Regions from separate parts of the Pseudomonas lyxosi genome, predicted to be linked through region 3. Evidence: predicted binding sites of a transcription regulator. Region 3 holds the regulator's gene; each other region holds the start of a gene.
What was found. The regulator sigma-54, encoded in region 3, starts transcription at its own class of promoters, with help from an activator protein. The targets are predictions, from matches to a motif close to ANTGGCATNNANNTTGCTNT.

Region 1 (3,274 bases), 620 kb from region 3:
AGCCATCGCTATTGGTGACATATCCGTCCTTGTCGACCTTGAACGTGCCGGCACGGGTGTAGGACATCGAACCGTTCTCGCTCAGCACGAAGAAGCCGGAACCGTTGATGCCCATGTCCAGCACGTTGCCGGTGTTGTTGACGTCGCCCTGGGTGAACTGCTGGGAAACGTTGGCCAGGCGCACGCCGTTACCGATGGTTTTGCTGCCGGAACCCAGCTTGGTGGCCGAGTAAACGTCTTCGAATTCCGCACGGGACGATTTGAAACCGGTGGTCGCGACGTTGGCGATGTTGTTGCCGGTCACGTCCAGTTGTTTGTTGGCTGCATAGAGACCGCTAAGGCCGATATTGAAAGACATATTCCACTCCTTTGTGCCGTGTTAGTCGGCTCTACATACCAATGGTTTGTACTTTGGACAGAGCGATGCTGCCCGCCCCGGCCAGGTTGAGCATCAACTCACCGCCGGTCTGGCTGATGGTCACGCTGTTGACGGTGGCCGGCAGGTAAGTCACCAGCGAGGTCGCCTTGCCGTCGTAGGTCGCCGTAGCGCCGAAGGTATAGGTCCCCGCCGTGGCCACTTCGCCTGCATCGTTTTTGCCGTCCCAGATGAAAGTGGAAGTACCGGCGACCTCGCTGCCCAGGTCGATGGTGCGGACAACCTTGCCATCGGCATCGGTGATCTTGACCTTGACCGGGTCCACCGACGCCGGTACGGCGATGGTGCCGCTGAAACTCTTGGAGGTGTCGACCACAGCCTTGTCGCCCGGTGCAATAACCGAACGCCCGACCAGCGACGACGCCTGCAACGCCTGGGACGAGTTGTAGTTGCTCGCCAGGCCACTGACGGTGTCGTTGAGCGTGGTGATGCCTTCCAGGCTACTGAACTGGGCCAACTGGGCGACGAACTCGCCGTTGTCCTGCGGTTCCAGCGGGTTCTGGTTTTTCAGTTGCGTTACCAGCAACTGCAGGAACGCGTCCTTGCCCAGGGCCTTGTTGCCGGTGGCGCTATTCGTCGCCGACGCCAGGCCGTCGGCACTGGTGTTGGTCTTGATCGAGGAGTTGGCCAGGATGTCCTTGAGGCTCAAACCACTGGTGGTATCGGTAACACTCATCTGAGTCGCCCCTTATCACTGACCCAGGGTCAGGACCTTTTGCATCATGGTTTTGGCGGTGTTCATCATTTCGGCGTTGGTCTGGAACGAACGGCTCGCGGAAATCATGTCAGCCATTTCTTCCACCACGTTGACGTTCGGGTAGTAGACGTAGCCCTTGGCGTCGGCCGCCGGATGGTTCGGCTCGTAGCGCGCTTCAAGGTTGCTCTGGTCTTCGACCACGCCCAGTACTTGCACGCCTTGGCCGGCGGCATCCTGGTTCTGGAACAGCGAATCGCTGCCGCCGCTCTGGCCACCCTGGAACATGGTGGCGAACACCGGGTGCCGTGCACGGTAGGTCTGGTCGATGCTCGACGAGACGGTTTCGGCGTTGGCGATGTTCGAGGCGACGGTGTTCAAGCGAGTGGTCTGGGCACTCATGCCGCTACCGGCAATGTTGAAAACACTGGCTAGAGACATGACTTACTCTCCACGAAGGGCTGACACCAGCCCTTTGAATTTGCTGTTGAGCAGGGTGAAGCTGGCCTGGAAGTTGACCGCGTTTTCCGCGTAGTTCGACTGTTCCAGTTGGGCGTCCACGGTGTTCTGGTCGATCGACGGTTGCATCGGCGTGCGATACAGCAGCGACTCGTCGCCATTGCCCAGGCCTTCGGCTTCGATATGACGGCTGTTGGTCATGTTCAAGGCGAAAGTGCCGCTCTTGGTCTTCTCGTTCTGCTCGGCAAGCACTTTCGAGAAGTCCAGATCCCGAGCCTTGTAGTTCGGGGTGTCGGCGTTGGCGATGTTGTTGGCCAGGACTTCAGCACGCTGAGCGCGGAAGCCCAGGGCTTGTTCGTGGATACCGAGCGCTTTATCGAAGCTGATGCTCATGTCGGAAACCTTCGGGTGACCTGATTTTTCGTAACATGAACATAGCAAGCGTCGTGCCAATTGAAAAAAGCCCGTAAACCGGGGCTTTGCGGGCAGTGGCAATGTGGCAATGCCAGAAAAGCGGCAACCGATTTCCGCCGCCTGCCGCTTTTCTGCCGCTTTCCAACGACCCAGAGAACAACACCGGACCCTGTGGGAGCGAGCTTGCTCGCTCCCACAGGGGATGGGCGGTGAGTTTGAGGAATGAGCAGGCAAAAAAAACGGGAGCCCCTGAGGACTCCCGTTTTTTTGATGACGCCAACGAATCACTTCGCCTGGTAAATGATCCCCGGGCTGCACTGGACCATCTGGTAATGATCCGGCAAACCGTTCAGCGCCTCGGAAGCACCGAGGAACAGATAACCGCCTGGCTTCAACGTGCTGTGAATGCGCAACAGGATGTCCTTCTTCACCTCGGCGGAGAAGTAGATCAGCACGTTGCGGCAGAATACGATGTCGAACTTGCCCAGCGCCGCGTAACTGTCCAGCAGGTTGAACGAGCGAAACTCCACCCGGCTCTTGATCGGTGCCTTGATTGCCCAGCGCCCCGGCCCTTTCGGGTCGAAGTAACGTTGAAGGCGCTCGGGCGACAGACCACGGCCGATGGCCAGGCTGTCGTACTCGCCGGTCTTGCAGTTGGTCAGCATGGTGCCGGACAGGTCGGTGGCAACGATCTGCACGCCCATCTTCAACTGGCCCATGTTCACGCGCTCGAACTCATCGATCGACATCGACAGCGAATACGGTTCCTGACCCGACGAACAGGCCGCCGACCAGATCCGCAGACGCTGGCCAGGGGCGGCCTTGATCGCTGCCGGCAGCACCTTGTTCTTCAAGACTTCAAACGGATAGGTGTCACGAAACCACAAGGTTTCGTTGGTGGTCATGGCATCCACCACCATCTCGCGCAAACCGCTGCGCGGCTGGGTCTGGATGCGCTGGACCAGCTCACCCAGGGACTTGATGCCTTGCTGTTCCATCAGTTTGTTGAGACGGCTCGAGACCAGGTACTGCTTGTTTTCACCGAGCAAAATGCCACAGGCTTTTTCCAGGAAGACCCGGAACTGTTCGAAATCCAAATTACCCGTAGACAAAGATGCCGCCTCTTAAATCGTATTAACCGTTAGGGGCAAAAGGCCCCTAGCTGATGTCTGCTGCTTTGATCCGGTTGACTACCCGGGATGCCAGGTCATCAGGACGGAATTTGGCAAGGAAGTCATCGGCACCGACCTTCTTGACCATCGCCTGATTGA
Region 2 (3,274 bases), 2.7 Mb from region 3:
TCAACATTGCGTTTGGCATCATGACCCGGGCGGCGCCACAACTGAACATCTTCTCCATCGGCTTCCCGCTGACACTGGTGCTCGGGCTGTTCATCGTCTGGGTCGGGCTGGCGGACATCATCAATCAGTATCAACCGCTGGCCTCCGAGGCTTTGCAGTTGTTACGCGAACTGGCACGGGCGCGCTGAGTCATGGCTGAGAGCGAAAGCGGTCAGGACAAAACAGAAGACCCCACGGAGAAGCGCAAAAAAGACTCCCGTGAGAAGGGTGAGATCGCGCGTTCAAAAGAGCTCAACACCCTTGCGATCATGATTGCCGGTTCCGTCGCGCTGCTGATTTTCGGCGGGGCGCTGGCGCAAGACTTGATGGAATTGATGCGGCAGAATTTCTCCCTGTCGCGTGAAGTCATTCTCGATCAGCGCTCCATGAGCACTTACCTGTTGAATTCAGGGCTGACAGCCTTGCTGGCGATTCAGCCGATCATGATCACCCTGGTGCTGGCAGCGTTGATCGGGCCGATCTCCCTTGGTGGATGGCTATTCGCAGCGGGTTCCCTGGCACCGAAATTCAGTCGGATGAACCCTGCCGCCGGCCTCAAGCGAATGTTTTCGTTCAAGGCGGTGGCGGAGCTGCTTAAGGCGTTTGCGAAGTTTTTGATCATCCTGGCTGTGGCTATGCAGGTGTTATCGTCAGACATCGATGACCTGATACGCATCGCCCACGAACCGTTGGAGCTGGCCGTCATTCACTGCCTGCAGGTAGTGGGCTGGAGTACGTTATGGATGTCTTGCGGGCTAATCATCATCGCCGCGGTGGACGTGCCGGTGCAGCTTTGGGAAAGCCACAAGAAACTGCTGATGACCAAGCAGGAAGTGCGTGACGAGCATAAAGATCAGGAAGGGAAGCCAGAGGTTAAACAACGGATTCGCCAGCTGCAGCGCGAAATGTCCCAGCGCCGGATGATGGCGGCGATTCCCGACGCCGATGTGGTCATCACCAACCCGACCCACTACGCCGTAGCGCTCAAGTACGATCCGGACAAGGGTGGGGCGCCGATGCTGATCGCCAAGGGCAGCGACTTCCTGGCCTTGAAGATCCGTGAAATCGCAGTGGCCAACGAAGTGCTGCTGCTAGAGTCGCCGGCACTGGCGCGTTCGATCTACTACTCCACCGAACTTGACCAGGAAATCCCTGGCGGGCTCTACCTTGCCGTCGCGCAGGTGCTCGCTTACGTCTACCAGATCCGCCAGCACCGCGCCGGCAAGGGCAAACGCCCGGATCCGCTCAAGGACGACCTGCCGATTCCGCCGGACCTGCGGCGCGATTCCTGAGGTCCGCGCTTGTAGCAGCTGTCGAGCCTGCGAGGCTGCGTCCGGCTGCGCAGCAGTCGTAAACCTTTGCGAGAACTTCGTTCTCGGACGCAGCCTCGCAGGCTCGACAGCTGCTACAAAAGCTCATTACACCCCTCTATTTCCCGCCTCGGCAAAAGTTGGAAGGCTTCTTGCAGTAGCGGCTCTGCGCCTGCTTCAGGCGTCAAAAAGTTTGCTTTAAAGGAACGGGGAAAACCGGTGGATCGCTCTCAGTTATTCAACAGTGCTCGCACAAACGTTGCCGACTTAAGTCGAGGCAATCTGGGTGTGCCGTTGTTGCTGCTGGTCATGCTGGCGATGATGATGTTGCCGGTGCCGCCGTTCCTGCTGGACGTGTTCTTCACGTTCAACATCGCGTTGTCGATTGTCGTCTTGCTGGTCTGTGTTTACGCGTTGCGGCCACTGGATTTCGCGGTGTTCCCGACCATTCTGCTGGTGGCGACCCTGTTGCGACTGGCGCTGAACGTGGCCTCCACGCGAGTGGTGATGCTCCACGGTCAGGACGGCCATGCCGCCGCCGGTAAGGTGATCCAGGCGTTCGGCGAGGTGGTGATCGGCGGCAACTACGTGGTCGGTATCGTCGTCTTCGCGATTTTGATGATCATCAACTTTGTCGTGGTGACCAAGGGTGCCGGGCGGATTTCCGAGGTGAGTGCGCGTTTCACCCTCGATGCGATGCCCGGTAAACAAATGGCCATCGACGCCGACTTGAACGCCGGCCTGATCGATCAGAACCAGGCCAAACTGCGGCGGATGGAAGTGGCACAGGAAGCCGAGTTCTACGGTTCCATGGACGGTGCCAGCAAGTTCGTTCGCGGTGACGCCATTGCCGGCCTGCTGATTCTGTTCATCAACCTGATCGGCGGCATGGCGGTTGGTATCTTCCAGCACGGCATGAGCTTCGGCGATGCCGGCAAGGTTTACGCACTGCTGACCATCGGTGACGGTTTGGTGGCGCAATTGCCATCACTGCTTTTATCTACAGCTGCAGCGATCATGGTAACCCGTGCTTCCGGTTCGGAAGACATGGGCAAGCAGATCAATCGCCAGATGTTCGCCTCGCCCAAAGCGTTGGCCGTGGCGGCGGGTTTGATGGCGGTGATGGGCCTCGTGCCGGGCATGCCGCACTTTTCCTTTCTCAGCATGGCGGCCCTGGCGGCTGGCGGCGCGTACCTGTTCTGGAAGAAGCAGAACGTGGTCAAGGTTCAGGCCCTGCAAGAGGTCAAGCGTCAACAGGAACTGCTGCCATCGCCCGCTCGCGCTCAGGAAACCAAGGAGCTTGGCTGGGATGACGTCACTCCGATCGACATGATCGGCCTGGAAGTCGGCTACCGGCTGATTCCGCTGGTGGACCGCAATCAGGGTGGTCAATTGCTGGCGCGGATCAAGGGCGTGCGCAAGAAGCTGTCCCAGGACCTGGGCTTCCTGATGCCGACCGTGCATATCCGTGACAACCTCGACCTGGCGCCGAGTGCCTATCGCCTGACCCTGATGGGGGTGATCCTGGCCGAAGCGGAGATTTACCCGGACCGCGAGCTGGCGATCAACCCGGGGCAGGTCTACGGTACGCTCAACGGCATTACCGCCAAAGATCCGGCTTTCGGTCTTGAGGCGGTCTGGATCGAAATCAGCCAGCGTGCCCAGGCGCAATCCCTCGGTTACACCGTGGTCGATGCCAGTACGGTAGTGGCAACCCACTTGAACCAGATTCTGTACAAGCACTCGAGTGAGTTGATCGGTCACGAAGAAGTGCAGCAACTCATGCAATTGCTGGCCAAAAGCTCGCCAAAACTCGCCGAAGAGCTGGTGCCTGGTGTGGTGTCTCTGTCTCAGTTGCTCAAGGTTTTGCAGGCGTTGCTGGCCGAACAGGTGCCAGTACGGGACATTCGCAGCATTGCCGAGGC
Region 3 (3,274 bases):
AGGCTTCATTGCTCGGGGCGCTGCGCAGTTTTTCGCGCACTTCCTTGCGGTCGAGCATGCTGGCGATCTGGCGCAGTAACTCCAGGTGCGCATCGGTAGCGGCTTGCGGGACCAGCAGAACGAACAGCAGGTCAACCGGAGCGCCGTCGATGGCGTCGAAATCAATAGGTGCATCAAGGTGCATCAGGGCGCTGATGGGCGAGGTGCAGCCCTTCAGGCGGCAGTGGGGAATGGCGATGCCGTTGCCAAAACCGGTTGAGCCGAGTTTTTCACGGGCAATCAGAGCCTCGAAGACATCTTGCATCTCCAGATCCGGCACTTCTTTGTGGATAAGGTTGGCAATTTGCTCGAGGGCTTTCTTTTTACTGCCGCCCGGCACGTTCACGAGGGAACGGCCGGGGGTCAGGATGCTTTCAAGTCGGATCATGGGTTGGGAGTGTTAACGACCGGTCGCGCCCTGGAGGAGGCTTTGGGTCTTTTCCTTATGCTTTTTGAGTTGTTTATCCAGCTTGTCGGTCAGTGCGTCGATCGCCGCGTACATATCGGTATGCTCCGCGTTTGCGACCACTTCATTGCCGGGAATATGCAGCGTGGCTTCGATTTTCTGCTTGAGCTTTTCGACCGTCATCGTGACCTGCACGTTGGTGATCTTGTCGAAATGCCTCTCTAATCGTTCGAGTTTTTCGCCGATGTAGGTGCGAAGAGGTTCGGTCACTTCCAGTTGGTGTCCACTGATGTTGACTTGCATACAGCTTCTCCTTCGTTGCCAGTGCATAAAGCGGCAGGCAGAAATGCCTGCCACTGGAACGCTGTGGCGTGGCTCTACATCAACCGCTTGCGTTCGCTCGAAGGCGCGATCCCGAGGGATTCGCGGTACTTGGCGACGGTGCGGCGAGCCACCTGAATGCCTTGTGCCTCCAGTAAACCAGCGATCTTGCTGTCACTCAACGGCTTTTTCTGATTTTCCGCGGCAACCAGTTTTTTGATGATCGCGCGGATCGCCGTGGACGAGCATTCACCGCCCTCGGAGGTGCTGACGTGGCTGGAGAAAAAGTATTTCAGTTCATATATGCCCCGTGGGGTATGCATGAATTTCTGCGTGGTCACCCGTGAAATCGTCGACTCGTGCATGCCCACCGCTTCGGCGATGTCATGCAGGACCAGCGGTTTCATGGCTTCGTCGCCGTATTCAAGAAAGCCGCGCTGATGCTCGACGATCTGAGTGGCTACTTTCATCAGGGTTTCGTTGCGGCTTTGCAGGCTCTTGATGAACCAGCGGGCTTCTTGCAACTGATTGCGCATGAAGGTGTTGTCGGCGCTGGTATCGGCGCGGCGCACGAAACCGGCGTATTGAGCGTTGACTCGCAGTCGTGGCACGGATTCCTGGTTCAGTTCCACCAGCCAGCGTTCGTTGTCCTTGCGTACGATCACGTCGGGAACGACGTATTCGGCTTCGCTGGACTCGATTTGCGAGCCTGGGCGCGGGTTGAGGCTCTGCACCAGTTCAATCACCTGGCGCAGTTCATCTTCCTTGAGCTTCATGCGACGCATCAGCTGGCTGTAATCGCGGCTGCCAAGCAGGTCGATGTAATCGGTGACCAGGCGTTTGGCCTCGACCAGCCAAGGCGTCTTGGCGGGCAACTGGCGCAATTGCAGCAGCAGGCATTCGCCCAGGTTGCGGGCGCCGATACCAGCGGGTTCGAATTGCTGGATGCGGTGCAGGACGGCTTCGATTTCGTCCAGTTCGATGTCCAGTTCCGGGTCGAACGCTTCGAGAATCTCCTCGAGGGTTTCGTCCAGGTAGCCCTGATTGTTGATGCAGTCGATCAGGGTCACGGCGATCAGGCGATCGGTGTCGGACATCGGGGCCAGGTTCAGTTGCCACAGCAGGTGGCTTTGCAGGCTTTCGCCGGCCGATGTCCGGGTGGTGAAGTCCCACTCGTCGTCATCGTTGCTCGGCAGGCTGCTGGCGCTGGTCTGGTAGACGTCTTCCCACGCGGTATCGACGGGCAGTTCGTTGGGGATGCGTTCGTTCCAGTCGCCTTCCTCGAGGTTATCAACCGTCGGGGCGGTTTCCTGGTAGGAGGGTTCCTGAATGTCTACGTTGGGTTGCTGTTCGGCTTTGTCGGCCAAGGGGTCGGCGTTATCGAAGTCGTCGCCTTCTTCCTGGCGTTCGAGCATCGGATTGGACTCCAGGGCCTCCTGGATTTCCTGTTGCAGGTCCAGGGTCGACAATTGGAGCAGGCGGATGGCCTGTTGCAGCTGCGGTGTCATCGTCAGCTGCTGGCCCATTCTCAAGACTAGCGATGGTTTCATGGCAGGGGCTTAACACCTTATTCGCCGGCGCACATGCGCCATCCACTACAGGGCGCCGGAGCGCCAAACATAAGCAAATTATATGCCCGAAACTGCAGCGTTTGCCTAGAGCGCTGTAACAATAAAAAAATGTTGATTTTTTATCGAGACAAGCGCTCGGGCAACCAGCCAGACACCTCAGTGCTTACAGGCGGAACTCATGGCCCAGATACACTTCCTTGACCAGGTCGTTGGCCAGGATGGTGGCAGAGTCACCTTCGGCGATCAGTTGGCCATCGTTGACGATGTAGGCGGTTTCGCAGATATCCAGGGTTTCACGGACGTTGTGGTCAGTGATCAGCACGCCAATGCCCTTGGCCTTGAGGTGATAGATGATCTGTTTGATGTCGCCCACCGAAATCGGGTCCACGCCGGCGAACGGTTCGTCGAGCAGGATGAATTTCGGATTGGTGGCCAGTGCCCGGGCGATTTCCACACGGCGGCGTTCACCACCGGACAGACTCATCCCGAGGTTGTCGCGGATATGGCTGATGTGGAATTCCTGCAGCAGGCTTTCCAGCTCTTTGCGACGATCGGCCTTGTCGAGTTCCTTGCGGGTCTCGAGGATCGCCATGATGTTGTCGGCTACCGAGAGTTTGCGGAAGATCGATGCTTCTTGCGGAAGATAGCCGATACCGGCCTTCGCACGACCGTGCATAGGCTGGTGGCTGACATCCAGGTCGTCAATCAGTACGCGGCCCTGATCGGCCTGTACCAGGCCGACAATCATGTAAAAGCAGGTGGTCTTGCCGGCGCCGTTGGGACCCAGCAGGCCGACGATCTGACCGCTGTCGATCGACAGGCTGACGTCACGCACGACCTGGCGGCTCTTGTAGCTCTTGGCCAGATGCTGAGCTTTCAGAGTTGCCATTACTGGGCCTTTTGCTCGTCGGTTTTCTTCTTCGGCTGGATCACCATG

Region 1: the regulator sigma-54 is predicted to act here: its motif matches at 2,024-2,043, upstream of flgB (flagellar basal body rod protein FlgB).
Region 2: the regulator sigma-54 is predicted to act here: its motif matches at 1,530-1,549, upstream of flhA (flagellar biosynthesis protein FlhA).

Annotation. Positions count from the first base shown of each region.
Region 1 is NZ_CP180481.1:3,060,477-3,063,750, reverse strand. Features, by position in the region: gene flgE (flagellar hook protein FlgE) at 1-358, opposite strand, end outside; gene flgD (flagellar hook assembly protein FlgD) at 390-1,112, opposite strand; gene flgC (flagellar basal body rod protein FlgC) at 1,128-1,571, opposite strand; gene flgB (flagellar basal body rod protein FlgB) at 1,575-1,982, opposite strand; gene cheR (protein-glutamate O-methyltransferase CheR) at 2,288-3,115, opposite strand; gene ACMXYI_RS14055 (chemotaxis protein CheV) at 3,162-3,274, opposite strand, start outside.
Region 2 is NZ_CP180481.1:6,460,872-6,464,145, reverse strand. Features, by position in the region: gene fliR (flagellar biosynthetic protein FliR) at 1-188, shown strand, start outside; gene flhB (flagellar biosynthesis protein FlhB) at 192-1,331, shown strand; gene flhA (flagellar biosynthesis protein FlhA) at 1,569-3,274, shown strand, end outside.
Region 3 is NZ_CP180481.1:2,436,653-2,439,926, forward strand. Features, by position in the region: gene ptsN (PTS IIA-like nitrogen regulatory protein PtsN) at 1-427, opposite strand, end outside; gene hpf (ribosome hibernation-promoting factor, HPF/YfiA family) at 440-748, opposite strand; gene ACMXYI_RS11250 (RNA polymerase factor sigma-54) at 823-2,316, opposite strand; gene lptB (LPS export ABC transporter ATP-binding protein) at 2,501-3,226, opposite strand; gene lptA (lipopolysaccharide transport periplasmic protein LptA) at 3,226-3,274, opposite strand, start outside.